2 regions of the Pseudomonas sp. E141 genome follow, and region 2 is predicted to be linked to the other one. Evidence: predicted binding sites of a transcription regulator. Region 2 holds the regulator's gene; the other holds the start of a gene.
What was found. Region 2 encodes FliA, which starts transcription of late flagellar genes. Its sites were predicted from a motif close to CTAAAGTTTNNNNNNNNNNNGCCGNTAA; they were not measured.
Positions count from the first base shown of each region.

Region 1: a site for FliA is predicted at 3,952-3,979, ahead of motA (flagellar motor stator protein MotA). Genes of this name have one in related genera too.

Region 1 covers NZ_CP084024.1:271,087-276,873, reverse strand. Annotated here, with positions in the region: gene orn (oligoribonuclease) at 1-537, opposite strand, end outside; gene rsgA (small ribosomal subunit biogenesis GTPase RsgA) at 790-1,821, shown strand; gene motB (flagellar motor protein MotB) at 1,993-3,030, opposite strand; gene motA (flagellar motor stator protein MotA) at 3,032-3,883, opposite strand; gene GKKCFE_RS01135 (HDOD domain-containing protein) at 4,050-5,588, shown strand; gene GKKCFE_RS01130 (rhodanese-like domain-containing protein) at 5,631-5,787, shown strand, end outside.
Region 2 covers NZ_CP084024.1:1,393,960-1,399,746, reverse strand. Annotated here, with positions in the region: gene GKKCFE_RS06370 (chemotaxis protein CheA) at 1-1,100, opposite strand, end outside; gene GKKCFE_RS06365 (protein phosphatase CheZ) at 1,128-1,913, opposite strand; gene GKKCFE_RS06360 (chemotaxis response regulator CheY) at 1,932-2,303, opposite strand; gene fliA (RNA polymerase sigma factor FliA) at 2,470-3,213, opposite strand; gene fleN (flagellar synthesis regulator FleN) at 3,210-4,040, opposite strand; gene flhF (flagellar biosynthesis protein FlhF) at 4,158-5,507, opposite strand; gene flhA (flagellar biosynthesis protein FlhA) at 5,519-5,787, opposite strand, start outside.

The DNA of each region.
Region 1 (5,787 bases), 1.1 Mb from region 2:
CTTGATGAAGTGCTTACGGTAGTGCTGCAGCTCGGCGATGGACTCGCGGATATCGTCCAGGGCCAGGTGGCTGCCGCCCTTCTGGAAGCTGTCACGCACCTCAGGTGCCCAGCGGGCGGCCAGTTCCTTGAGGGTGGAGACGTCCAGGTTGCGGTAGTGAAAGTAGCTTTCCAGGGATTTCATATGGGTATAGAGAAAGCGACGATCCTGGCAGATGCTGTTGCCACAGATCGGTGACTTGCCCTTGGGCACCCACTGCTCAAGAAAGGCGATGGTTTGGGCTTCGGCCTCAGCCATGCTGATTTTGCTCTCGCGCACCCGTTGGGTCAGGCCTGAGCCGCCGTGCTGGCGAGTGTTCCATTCGTCCATACCCGCCAGGACCTCGTCGCTGTGATGGATCGCGATCACAGGGCCTTCGGCCAGGGTGTTGAGATCACTGTCGGTGACGATGGTGGCCATTTCGATGATGACGTCGGTGTCCGGGTTCAGACCGGTCATTTCCAGGTCGATCCAGATCAGGTTCTGCGGGTTCTGCATGGGGGAGCTCCTCGGCGTAGCTGCGCAGTTTAGCTTAGGCTTTGAACGAAAAGTGCCTGCGCGACGATCATGCTGCGTTGAAAACAGCCTCGGAATGCTCATTGACCACCAGTCAACGCTGCTTCCTCGCCTGTTTTCGCCCTGCCTGCTCGCTGCTCGGCGACTTTTCGTTCAAACCCGAGGCTGGGCCTTGAGCGTGCTAAACTCGCGGCCGTTTTTACCTAATCGCTGCATTCTTCGTACGGAACACCCATGGCCAAACGCCAACTCAATCGTCGTCAAAACTGGCGCATCGAAAAGATTCAGGGCGAGCGCGCCGCCCGCGCCGCCAAACGCGAATCCAGCGCGGTACAAGCGCTGGAGGGCGGCGACCTGGGCCCTGAACAGACCGGTCTGGTGATCGCGCACTTCGGTGTACAGGTCGAGGTCGAGGCCCGTGAAGGCGAATTGGCCGGCCAGGTATTCCGCTGCCACCTGCGAGCCAACCTGCCGGCCCTGGTCACCGGCGATCAGGTGGTCTGGCGTGCCGGCAACCAAGGCATCGGCGTGATCGTGGCTCAACTGCCGCGCCACACCGAACTGTGCCGTCCGGACAGCCGAGGCCAGCTCAAGCCGGTGGCGGCCAACGTCGACATGATCGTCATCGTCTTCGCCCCGCTGCCCGAGCCCCACGCCAACCTGATCGACCGCTATCTGGTCGCGGCCGAACACGCCGGCATCCGCCCCTTGTTGCTGCTCAACAAATTCGACCTGATCGATGAACACAACGCCCCGGCGCTGAACGCACTGCTCTCGGTCTATCGGCACTTGGGCTACCCGGTGCTGGAAGTTTCGGCTCACCACGGCGATGGCATGGAGAAATTGCAGGAACAACTGGACGGGCGCATCAGCGTGTTTGTCGGCCAGTCCGGTGTCGGCAAGTCGTCGCTGGTCAACAGCCTGCTGCCGGAAGTCGAGACGCGCGTCGGGCCGTTGTCCGAGCTGTCCGGCCAGGGCACTCACACCACCACCACTGCGCGGTTGTTCCACTTCCCCGGCGGCGGTGAGCTGATCGACTCGCCGGGCATCCGCGAGTTTGGCCTGGGTCACGTCAGCCGAGCCGATGTGGAAGCGGGGTTCATCGAGTTCAACGACCTGATCGGCACCTGCCGTTTCCGCGACTGCAAGCACGACCGCGAACCCGGTTGCGCCCTGCTCAAGGCGCTGGAAGACGGTCGTGTGCAACAGCAACGGATGAACAGCTATCGCTCGATCATCGCCAGCTTGCCGGAAAGCAGTTACTGATCTGAAAGGAAGGCAAGCCGGACACAGTTGTGGCGAGGGGATTTATCCCCGCTGGGGCGCGAAGCGCCCCTCCTTTTTATTCAACCCCGAATATCAGATGAAAAAAGAGGGGCTGCTTCGCAGCCCAACGGGGATAAATCCCCTCGCCACAGGTTGCGCTCGCCAGTCAGGTCACTGCGCAGGCGGCTCGGCCGGTTTCGGCGCGAGATCATCGAACAGATTCAGACGCTCACGTACCTCATGGGCGGGAACAGGCTGCTGGTCCGCCGGCAATGCGTTCGGATCCGCCGCCGCGCCGGGCGTAACCGGCACTTCACCCGGCGCGCCATCGCCCTGGGCCGGGTCCGGCGCCGGGTCATCGGTTTGCGAACCTTCGATGGCTTTCTGGGCCTTCTTGGTCAACACCACGATATCGATCCGCCGGTTGACCGGGTTGAACGGGTCTTTGCGGTCGAACAGCGCCGAGGAGGCATAACCGACCACCCGCGCCACCTGCTCGTCCGGATAACTGCCGGCCACCAGGGCCCGACGAGCCGCGTTGGCGCGATTGGCGGAGAGTTCCCAGTTACCGAAATCGCCTTTGCCGATGAAGGGCTTGGCATCGGTATGGCCACTGATGCTGATCTTGTTCGGCACCGCTTTGATGGTGTCGGCCATGGCCAGCAGAATATCTTCGAAATAAGGTTTCAGGCGCGCGCTGCCAGAGTCGAACATCGGACGATTCTCGGCGTCCATGATCTGGATGCGCAAGCCGTTCGGCGTGATTTCGAACAGGATCTGATCCTTGAACTTCTGCAGCTCTGGGTTCTCTTCGACTTTGTTCTGCAACTCTTGCAGCAACAACTCCAGACGCTCGCGCTCGACCTCCTCGGCCATGCCTTCGGCGTCATTGGCGTCTACCGTCGCCTTGTCGGGCTGAGGCTGGGATTCGACTTCAGGGTTGAGGGTGTTTTCCGGCGCCAGGACCGGCGAGCCGCCCAGGTCGATGATGTACGGCGTGCCGCTTTCGGAAAAACCCACCGGGTCCTTGAAGTAACCGGCGATGGCGATTTTCTGCTCTGGAGTCGCGGTGGACAGCAGCCACAGCACCAGAAAGAACGCCATCATCGCCGTCGCGAAGTCGGCGAAGGCGATTTTCCAGGCGCCCCCGTGATGCCCGCCGGCTATGCGCTTGACGCGCTTGATAATGATCGGCTGGTTGTTTTCCATCTTAGCGACCGCGAACCGCTTGTTCTAACTCGGCGAAGCTTGGACGGTGCGCCGGGTACAGGACCTTGCGACCGAACTCCACAGCCAGCGATGGAGGCATGCCCGAAGCCGAGGCCACGAGCGATGCCTTGATGGCTTCGTAGACATTGAGTTCTTCCTTGGCGTCGTGGGCCAGGGAATGGGCCAACGGGCCAAAGAAGCCATACGCGGCGAGAATACCGAAGAAGGTACCTACCAGTGCCGCACCTACGTGCAGGCCGATAGATGCCTGGTCGCCTTCGCCCAGGGAGGCCATGGTCACCACGATGCCCAATACCGCCGCGACGATACCGAAACCCGGCATGCCGTCGGCGATGCCGTTGACCGCGTGAGACGGGTGCTCCAGGTCTTCCTTGAGGCTGTACAGTTCCATGTCGAACAGACCTTCGAGCTCATGGGGAGCCATGTTGCCGGACGACATGATGCGCAGGTAATCACAGACGAACGCCGTCATGCGCTCATCCTTGAGCACCGTGGGGTACTTGGCGAAGATCGGGCTGGACGCTGCGTCTTCGATATCCCCTTCGATCGCCATCATGCCTTCGCGGCGGCTCTTGTTGAGGATCTCGTAGATCAGCCCCAGCACCTCAAGGTAGAAAGTGTGGCTGAAACGCGAGCCGAACATGCTCAAGGACTTTTTGAGCACGTGCATCGTCATGTAGCCGGGGTTGGCCTGCAGGAATGCGCCAAGGGCCGCGCCGCCGATGATCAGAACCTCAAAGGGCTGGATCAGGGCGGCAATCTTGCCATGGGAGAGCACGTATCCGCCCAGAACGCTCGCGAACACGACAATGATGCCGATAATTTTAGCCATAGATAGAAAGTACTTATTTAAGTCGGGTTCAAGGTCATATTCGGAAGCTGAAAAATCTCTTCTTCTACTTATCGGCAAAACTGCGCCAGACTATAGCCAGTTCAGGCGAAAAGCCAATTTGCCCCGTTCCGGGCGTAGATACTCCCTATGATGATCGCGTCCAGCCATGGCTAATGAAACGAAGGTTCCAACTCCACGACCGACCACGCTCGAAGGCTGGGTGAAGCTGCTCGAGGGCGTCCATCTGCCAGTGCCGCAGGCCAGTCATGACCTGGTCTGCAAAGCCATTGCCGACAGCCGCCGCTCACTGCGCGACATTGCCGAGCTGATCCAGGACAGCCCCGCCCTGGCGCTGAGCGTCATTCGTGAAGCCAACCATCACACCCATGGCAACTTTGCCGAACCGGCAGAAAATCTCGAAGTGGCCATCAACCGCCTCGGCCTCAAGCGCACCGAAGAACTGCTCGCCCGCCTGCCCTCGTTGCCGGAACAGCAAATCCCCCTCGCGCTGCGCCAACTGCAATTGATCAGCCAGCACGCAACGCAACAGGCCAATGGTTTTTTTGCCAGTCGCCTGGCGCGGCTGTGGCAAGACATCCACTGGGGCAGCCTGCTGTTTCTGTCACCGCTCTGGCCGCTGGCCCTGACTCATCCGGGATTGCTGGGCGAGTGGGAATTGCGGGTTGTCCATAAAGGCCAGTCAGCGAGCAAAGTGGAGCGCGAGCTGTTCGGCGTCAGCCTGCTGAAAATCTGCCTGGCGCTGGTGGAGACCTGGCGCCTGCCGGCCTGGGTGGCGCAGGGCTACCGCCTGCTGCTCAACGAACGCCGCGAGCTGGTGAAAGTGCTGCGCATCGCCCGGGACAGTGAACACCCGCTGCGCCAGCAGAATCGCCTGGACGATGACCCGACCCTGCGGCGCTGGCTCAATCAGCCAGCCAACACCGTGCTGCTAGCCAACGGCCTGGCCCTTTCAGCGCAACAGGCGTGGGACGGCCCTCACAGCACCCGCTGGCAATATCTGACAAGTTTGTATCTGCAGATGTCCATGGATGACGTCCAGCAGCAATTGCACCAGCAAGCCGTCATCAGTGCCCGCCACAACACCATGCCGGACCTCTGGCATCCGGCTGTGGCGTTGATCTGGCCCTGGGGCAGCCGACGCGTCCACCCGGGGCTGCTGCCGGCCGCCCCGCCCAGCGCCGAAGACCTGACCCAGTGGCGCAAGCAATGCGCCGAATTGCTGCTGGAACCGAGCCCGTTCAGCAACGCCATGCACCTGACCACCTCGGCACGGGACGCCTTGGTGGCATGCGGCATGCGGCGAGTGATGATTCTTATGGCCGACCGCAGCCAGACCAGCTTGCGCGTGCATCAGATCGCCGGCCTGCCCAAAGAAGCGGCGGCCATGAGTTTTTCCATCAGCCAAAGCAAAGTGTTGCAACGGTTGCAGGCCCAGCAGGCCCAGGTTCGCCTGAACCCGGACAACAACGCTCAGTTTTCGGCGTTGCTGCCGCCGGGCCTGCGCAGCCTGTTTCGCGGCGAACACCTGCTGTTGCGTTCACTGACCTGCAACAGCCGGGTGATCATGCTGGTGGCGGTGGACCAGGGCGGCGGGCCCTTCTCGGACGTGACGGTGCAAGCCTTCGGCAAAACCGTGCAGTGTATCGAACGCGCCTTGCACAGCTTTACCAACCGCGGTCGCTGATCTTGATACAATCTTTTCCCTTTGCGCCCCTGGAGACCTCACATGCCTGACTTCTCTGGCTTGCCGCTGGTAATCGAGCCGAGCGACCTGCTGTCGCGCCTCGACGCCCGCGAACTGATTCTGGTGGACCTGACCAGCGCCGCCCGCTATAGCACCGGGCACATCCCTGGCGCACGCTTCGTCGACCCCAAGCGCACCC
Region 2 (5,787 bases):
TCGGCTTCGCTGGCCGGCTTTTCCGCCGGCGCGGCCGCCGGTGCGCGGGCTGGCGCCGGGGCAGCGGCAGCAGGCTTGGGTGTCTCAGCCTTCGGTTCCGGTGCCTTGGCGGCGGGTTTGGCCGCGGCCTTCTCCGCTGGCGCAGCCGCTGTGGCAGTGGCGGCAGGCGCAGTGGCTGTTGAGGCGGTGCCGACTTCGCTGAACTTGCCCTTGCCGTGCAGTTCGTCGAGCAGTGATTCGAATTCGTGATCGCTGATCAGGTCGCTGCCCGCTGCTGCGGCGGCAGGCTTGGCTGGGGTCGGCGCGGAGGCGATAGCCGAATCCAGTGCGTCCACGGCGAAGTTACCCTTGCCGTGCAACTGATCGAGCAAAGCCTCGAACTCATCGTCGGTGATATCGGAGTTGTCGCCCGCCGCTTTCGGGGCGGCCGGGGCACTCGGGGGGGCGACGGCATCCACGGCGAACTGGCCCTTGCCGTGAAGCTGATCGAGCAGCGACTCGAACTCGGCGTCGGTGATTTCATCGCTGGCGGCGGCATCGGCGGCCGGCGCAGCCGGGGCAGCAGGCGCTGCCGGAGCCTGGGCTTGAGCCTTGACGGCGTTCAGCGAGTCCAGCAGTTGTTCGAATTCGTTATCGGTGATGTCGCCTGATTCCTCGGCGACCGGTTCCTCAACCACTGGCGCGGCTACCGGTGCAGCTTCGTCAGCCGACTGCGGCTCGGCCAGGCGCGACAGCGCGGCGAGCAGCTCAGGCGTAGCAGCGGTGATCGGCGAGCGCTCGCGCACTTCACTGAACATGCTGTTGACCGCATCCAGCGCTTCGAGCACCACGTCCATCAATTCCGAGTCAACGCGACGCTCACCCTTGCGCAGGATGTCGAACACGTTTTCGGCAATGTGACAGCACTCCACCAGCTCATTGAGCTGGAGGAAGCCGGCGCCTCCTTTTACAGTGTGGAAACCGCGAAAAATTGCATTGAGCAGATCCGCATCATCAGGTCGGCTTTCCAGCTCGACCAGCTGTTCGGACAGTTGCTCTAGAATCTCGCCGGCCTCAACCAGGAAATCCTGAAGGATCTCTTCATCGGCGCCGAAGCTCATTAATGGGTGCTCCTAGAGGTCTAAAACCTAAAATCCAAGGCTGGACAGCAAATCGTCCACATCGTCCTGACCGGACACAACGTCTTCTCTTTTATCGGCATGAATTTGCGGACCTTCACCCTGAGAGAGATGTTTTTGTGGATCTTTTTCAGCGAGCATCGCTTCACGGTCGTGTTCGATGCCTGCAAAGCGGTCTACCTGGCTGGCCATCAACACCAGTTTGAGCAGGTTGCTTTCCACTTCGGTGACCAGTTGGGTCACCCGCTTGATCACCTGGCCGGTCAGGTCTTGATAGTCCTGAGCCAGCAGAATGTCGTTGAGGTTGCTCGCCACGGCGCGGTTCTCGGCGCTACTGCGCGTCAGGAAACCGTCGACCCGACGGGCCAGCTCGCGAAACTCTTCAGCCCCGACTTCGCGCCGCATGAAGCGACCCCAGTCGGTGCTCAAGGCCTGGGCTTCATCGCTCAGGCCATTGACCAGCGGCGTTGCGTTCTCCACCAGGTCCATGGTGCGGTTGGCCGCGGCCTCGGTCAGCTTGACCACATAACCCAGACGCTCGGTCGCGTCGGTGATCTGCGAGACCTCCTCGGCCTGCGGCATGTTCGGATCGATCTGAAAATTGACAATCGCGCTGTGCAGTTCACGCGTGAGCTTGCCCACTTCCTGATACAGACCGCGGTCACGGGTCTGGTTGAGCTCATGGATCATTTGAACCGCATCGCCAAAGCGGCCTTTCTCAAGGCTGTCGACCAGTTCGCGGGCATGTTTTTTCAGGGTCGATTCGAAATCACCCATTGAAGATTCGTTATCCATAGCTCCCCCGTGGCGCCGTTAACCGATGCGTTCGAAGATTTTTTCGATCTTCTCTTTCAACGCCTGGGCCGTGAAGGGTTTGACCACGTAGCCGTTCACACCGGCCTGGGCCGCTTCGATGATCTGCTCGCGCTTGGCTTCGGCAGTGACCATCAGCACCGGAAGGTGCTTGAGTTTTTCGTCGGCGCGCACGTGGCGCAGCAAGTCGATACCGGTCATGCCGGGCATGTTCCAGTCAGTCACCAGAAAGTCGATGCTTCCGCTGTTGAGAACCGGAATGGCAGTGGTGCCATCGTCGGCCTCGACCGTGTTGGTGAACCCAAGGTCACGCAACAGGTTTTTTATGATCCGCCGCATCGTTGAGAAGTCATCAACGATGAGGATTTTCATGTTCTTGTCCAATTCGACCTCCAAGCAGTCTTAAACGCGCCCAGCACCTGAACGCGCCATTTCAATCAATCCGGCACAACACTCGACAACGGTCTGGAGGACAACAGAGAAAGACTGGCTCAGCACATGCCAGGCCAGCCTCGTTCGCAGTGTCCCCACACTGCTGTCAGCGCGCTCGCCACTCCCCCAAACGCCCCCGCAAACGGGCCGCGCACTGGCTGTGTAACTGGCTGACCCGCGATTCGCTGACACCCAGGACCTCACCGATTTCCTTGAGGTTCAGCTCTTCGTCGTAGTACAGCGCCAAGACCAGTCGCTCACGCTCCGGCAAATTGGCAATCGCATCCGCCAGCGCGCTCTGGAAACGCTCATCTTCCAGGTCACGCGATGGCTCCATGTGAGCACTCGCGCCGTCCTCGTGCAGCCCTTCGTGTTCGCCGTCCTGCAGCAGGTCGTCGAAACTGAACAGGCGACTGCCCAAGGTATCGTTCAAAATCCCGTAATAATCATCGAGACTCAATTGGAGTTCGGCCGCAACCTCGTGATCTTTAGCGTCACGCCCGGTTTTAGCTTCAATGGCGCGAATGGCGTCACTGACCATGCGGGTATTGCGATGCACCGAACGCGGCGCCCAATCACCCTTACGGACTTCATCGAGCATCGCCCCGCGAATGCGAATACCGGCATAGGTCTCGAAACTGGCGCCCTTGCTCGCGTCGTATTTGTTCGACACTTCGAGCAGGCCGATCATGCCCGCCTGGATCAGGTCTTCAACCTGGACACTGGCCGGCAACCGCGCCAGCAAGTGATAGGCGATACGCTTGACCAGAGGCGCGTATCGCTCAATCAATTCGTACTGGGCGTCCCGTGCCGATTTCTTGTAGAGATGGTTGTAACCGCTGGCTGTCATAACACGGGCCCTGCTGTTTGTTGCACGAGACGCTCGACGAAAAACTCCAGATGCCCGCGAGGGTTGGCTGGCAGTGGCCAGGTATCAACCTTCTGGGCAATAGCCTTGAACGCCAGTGCGCATTTGGAACGGGGAAAGGCTTCATAAACCGCACGTTGCTTCTGGACGGCCTTGCGTACGCTTTCGTCGTAGGGCACAGCGCCGACGTATTGTAGGGCGACGTCCAGGAAACGATCCGTGACCTTTGTCAACTTGGCGAACAGGTTGCGACCTTCCTGCGGGCTCTGGGCCATGTTGGCCAGGACGCGGAAGCGGTTCATGCCGTAGTCACGGTTCAATAACTTGATCAGGGCATAGGCGTCGGTGATGGACGTCGGTTCGTCGCAGACCACCAGCAAGACTTCCTGGGCAGCGCGTACGAAACTGACGACCGAATCACCGATACCGGCAGCGGTGTCGATCACCAGCACATCGAGGTTGTCACCGATGTCGCTGAAGGCCTGGATCAGGCCGGCGTGTTGAGCCGGGGTCAGGTGAACCATGCTCTGGGTGCCCGAGGCAGCCGGCACGATGCGAATCCCGCCCGGCCCTTGCAGCAGCACGTCGCGCAGTTCGCAGCGGCCCTCTATCACGTCCGCCAGCGTGCGCTTGGGCGTGAGCCCCAGCAGCACGTCGACGTTCGCCAGGCCCAGGTCGGCGTCCAGCAGCATGACCCGTCGGCCAAGCTCTGCCAGAGCCAGGGACAAGTTCACTGACACGTTAGTCTTGCCGACGCCACCTTTGCCGCCGGTCACCGCGATCACCTGTACGGGATGCATGCTGCCCATGTTCGTTCTTTACCTTGTCTTACTTAGACGGAGGCCACATTACTGGCTGCGCGCTCGCATGAAGGAACAATGCATGGCAGACCATCGATGTAGGTACAAAAAATATTCATGATTACCTCAGCCGACCTGCTTGGTCGGGCTGTGGTAGATATCAGCGAACATATCAGCCATGGCTTCTTCGCTGGGTTCTTCCTGCATTTGCACACTCACGGCACGACTGACCAGTTGATGACGGCGCGGCAGATGCAAATCATCCGGGATCCGCGGCCCGTCGGTCAGGTAGGCCACCGGTAAATCATGACCGATCGCCAGGCTCAACACCTCGCCCAGGCTTGCCGTTTCGTCCAGCTTAGTCAGGATGCAGCCGGCCAGCCCGCAGCGTTTGTAGCTGTGGTATGCGGCGGTTAGAACCTGTTTCTGGCTGGTGGTTGCCAACACGAGATAATTTTTTGACCGGATCCCACGCCCGGCCAGGCTTTCAAGCTGCATGCGCAGGGCCGGATCGCTGGCTTGCAGGCCGGCGGTATCGATCAGCACGACGCGCTTGCGCAGCAGCGGTTCCAGCGCCTGGGCCAGGGACTGGCCCGGATCCACATGGGTCACCGACACATTGAGGATCCGGCCAAGGGTCTTGAGTTGTTCCTGGGCACCGATACGGAAACTGTCCATGCTCACCAGGGCGATGCTCTGGGCGCCGTACTTGAGTACATAACGCGCCGCGAGCTTGGCCAGGGTGGTGGTCTTGCCCATGCCGGCCGGGCCGACCATGGCAATGACGCCACCTTCTTCGAGAGGCTCGACTTCCGGTGTGGCGATCATCCGCGCCAGGTGCGCCAGCAACATGCGCCAGGCCTGACGAGGTTCTTCGATATCGTTGATCAGCGCCAGCAGGTCGCGGGACAACGGGCCGGACAAGCCGATACGTTGCAGGCGACGCCACAGGTTTGCCTGGGCCGGACGGTTGCCTTGCAACTGGTTCCAGGCCAGGGAGCCGAGCTGAACTTCCATCAGTTCACGCAGGCTGTTGAGTTCGAAGCGCATCGAGTCCAGGGCGCGCGGGTCGACGCCACCGCCTGAGGCAGCCTGAACCGGCGCCGGACGACGCGGCTCGGCCTTGGCCTGCTCGACCAGTGGCTCAGCAGCGGTCAACGGCAATCCAGCGGTCAGAGGCTGGCCGGCGAACAATTGACGATTGGTGCCCGCGCTGGCTTCGCCGTCACTGCTGCGCAAGCTCAATTCGGCCTGGGCACTGGCGATGCGCGACTGGGTCTTGCGCAGCTCATCCTCGAGTTCCATGTTGGGAACACGTGGGGCCAGCGCCGACAATTTGTAATCCAGAGCCGCCGTCAGCTCGACACCGCCGGCGATCCGACGGTTGCCGATGATGGCGGCTTCAGCGCCCAGCTCGTCACGAACCAGCTTCATGGCCTGACGCATATCGGCGGCGAAAAAACGCTTCACTTGCATAAACCACTACCTCAGCCGTTGGGCCCTACTGTCGCAACGATGGTCACTTGCTTGTTGTCCGGTATTTCCTGGTACGCCAGCACATGCAGCCCCGGGACCGCGAGGCGCCCGAATCGCGAAAGCATCGCGCGAATCGGACCGGCCACCAGCAGGATCACCGGTTGGCCTTGCATCTCCTGCCGCTGGGCTGCATCGATCAGCGAACGCTGCAGCTTCTCGGCCATGCTTGGCTCCAGCAGAACGCCCTCTTCCGAGCCTTGTCCTGCCTTCTGCAGACTAT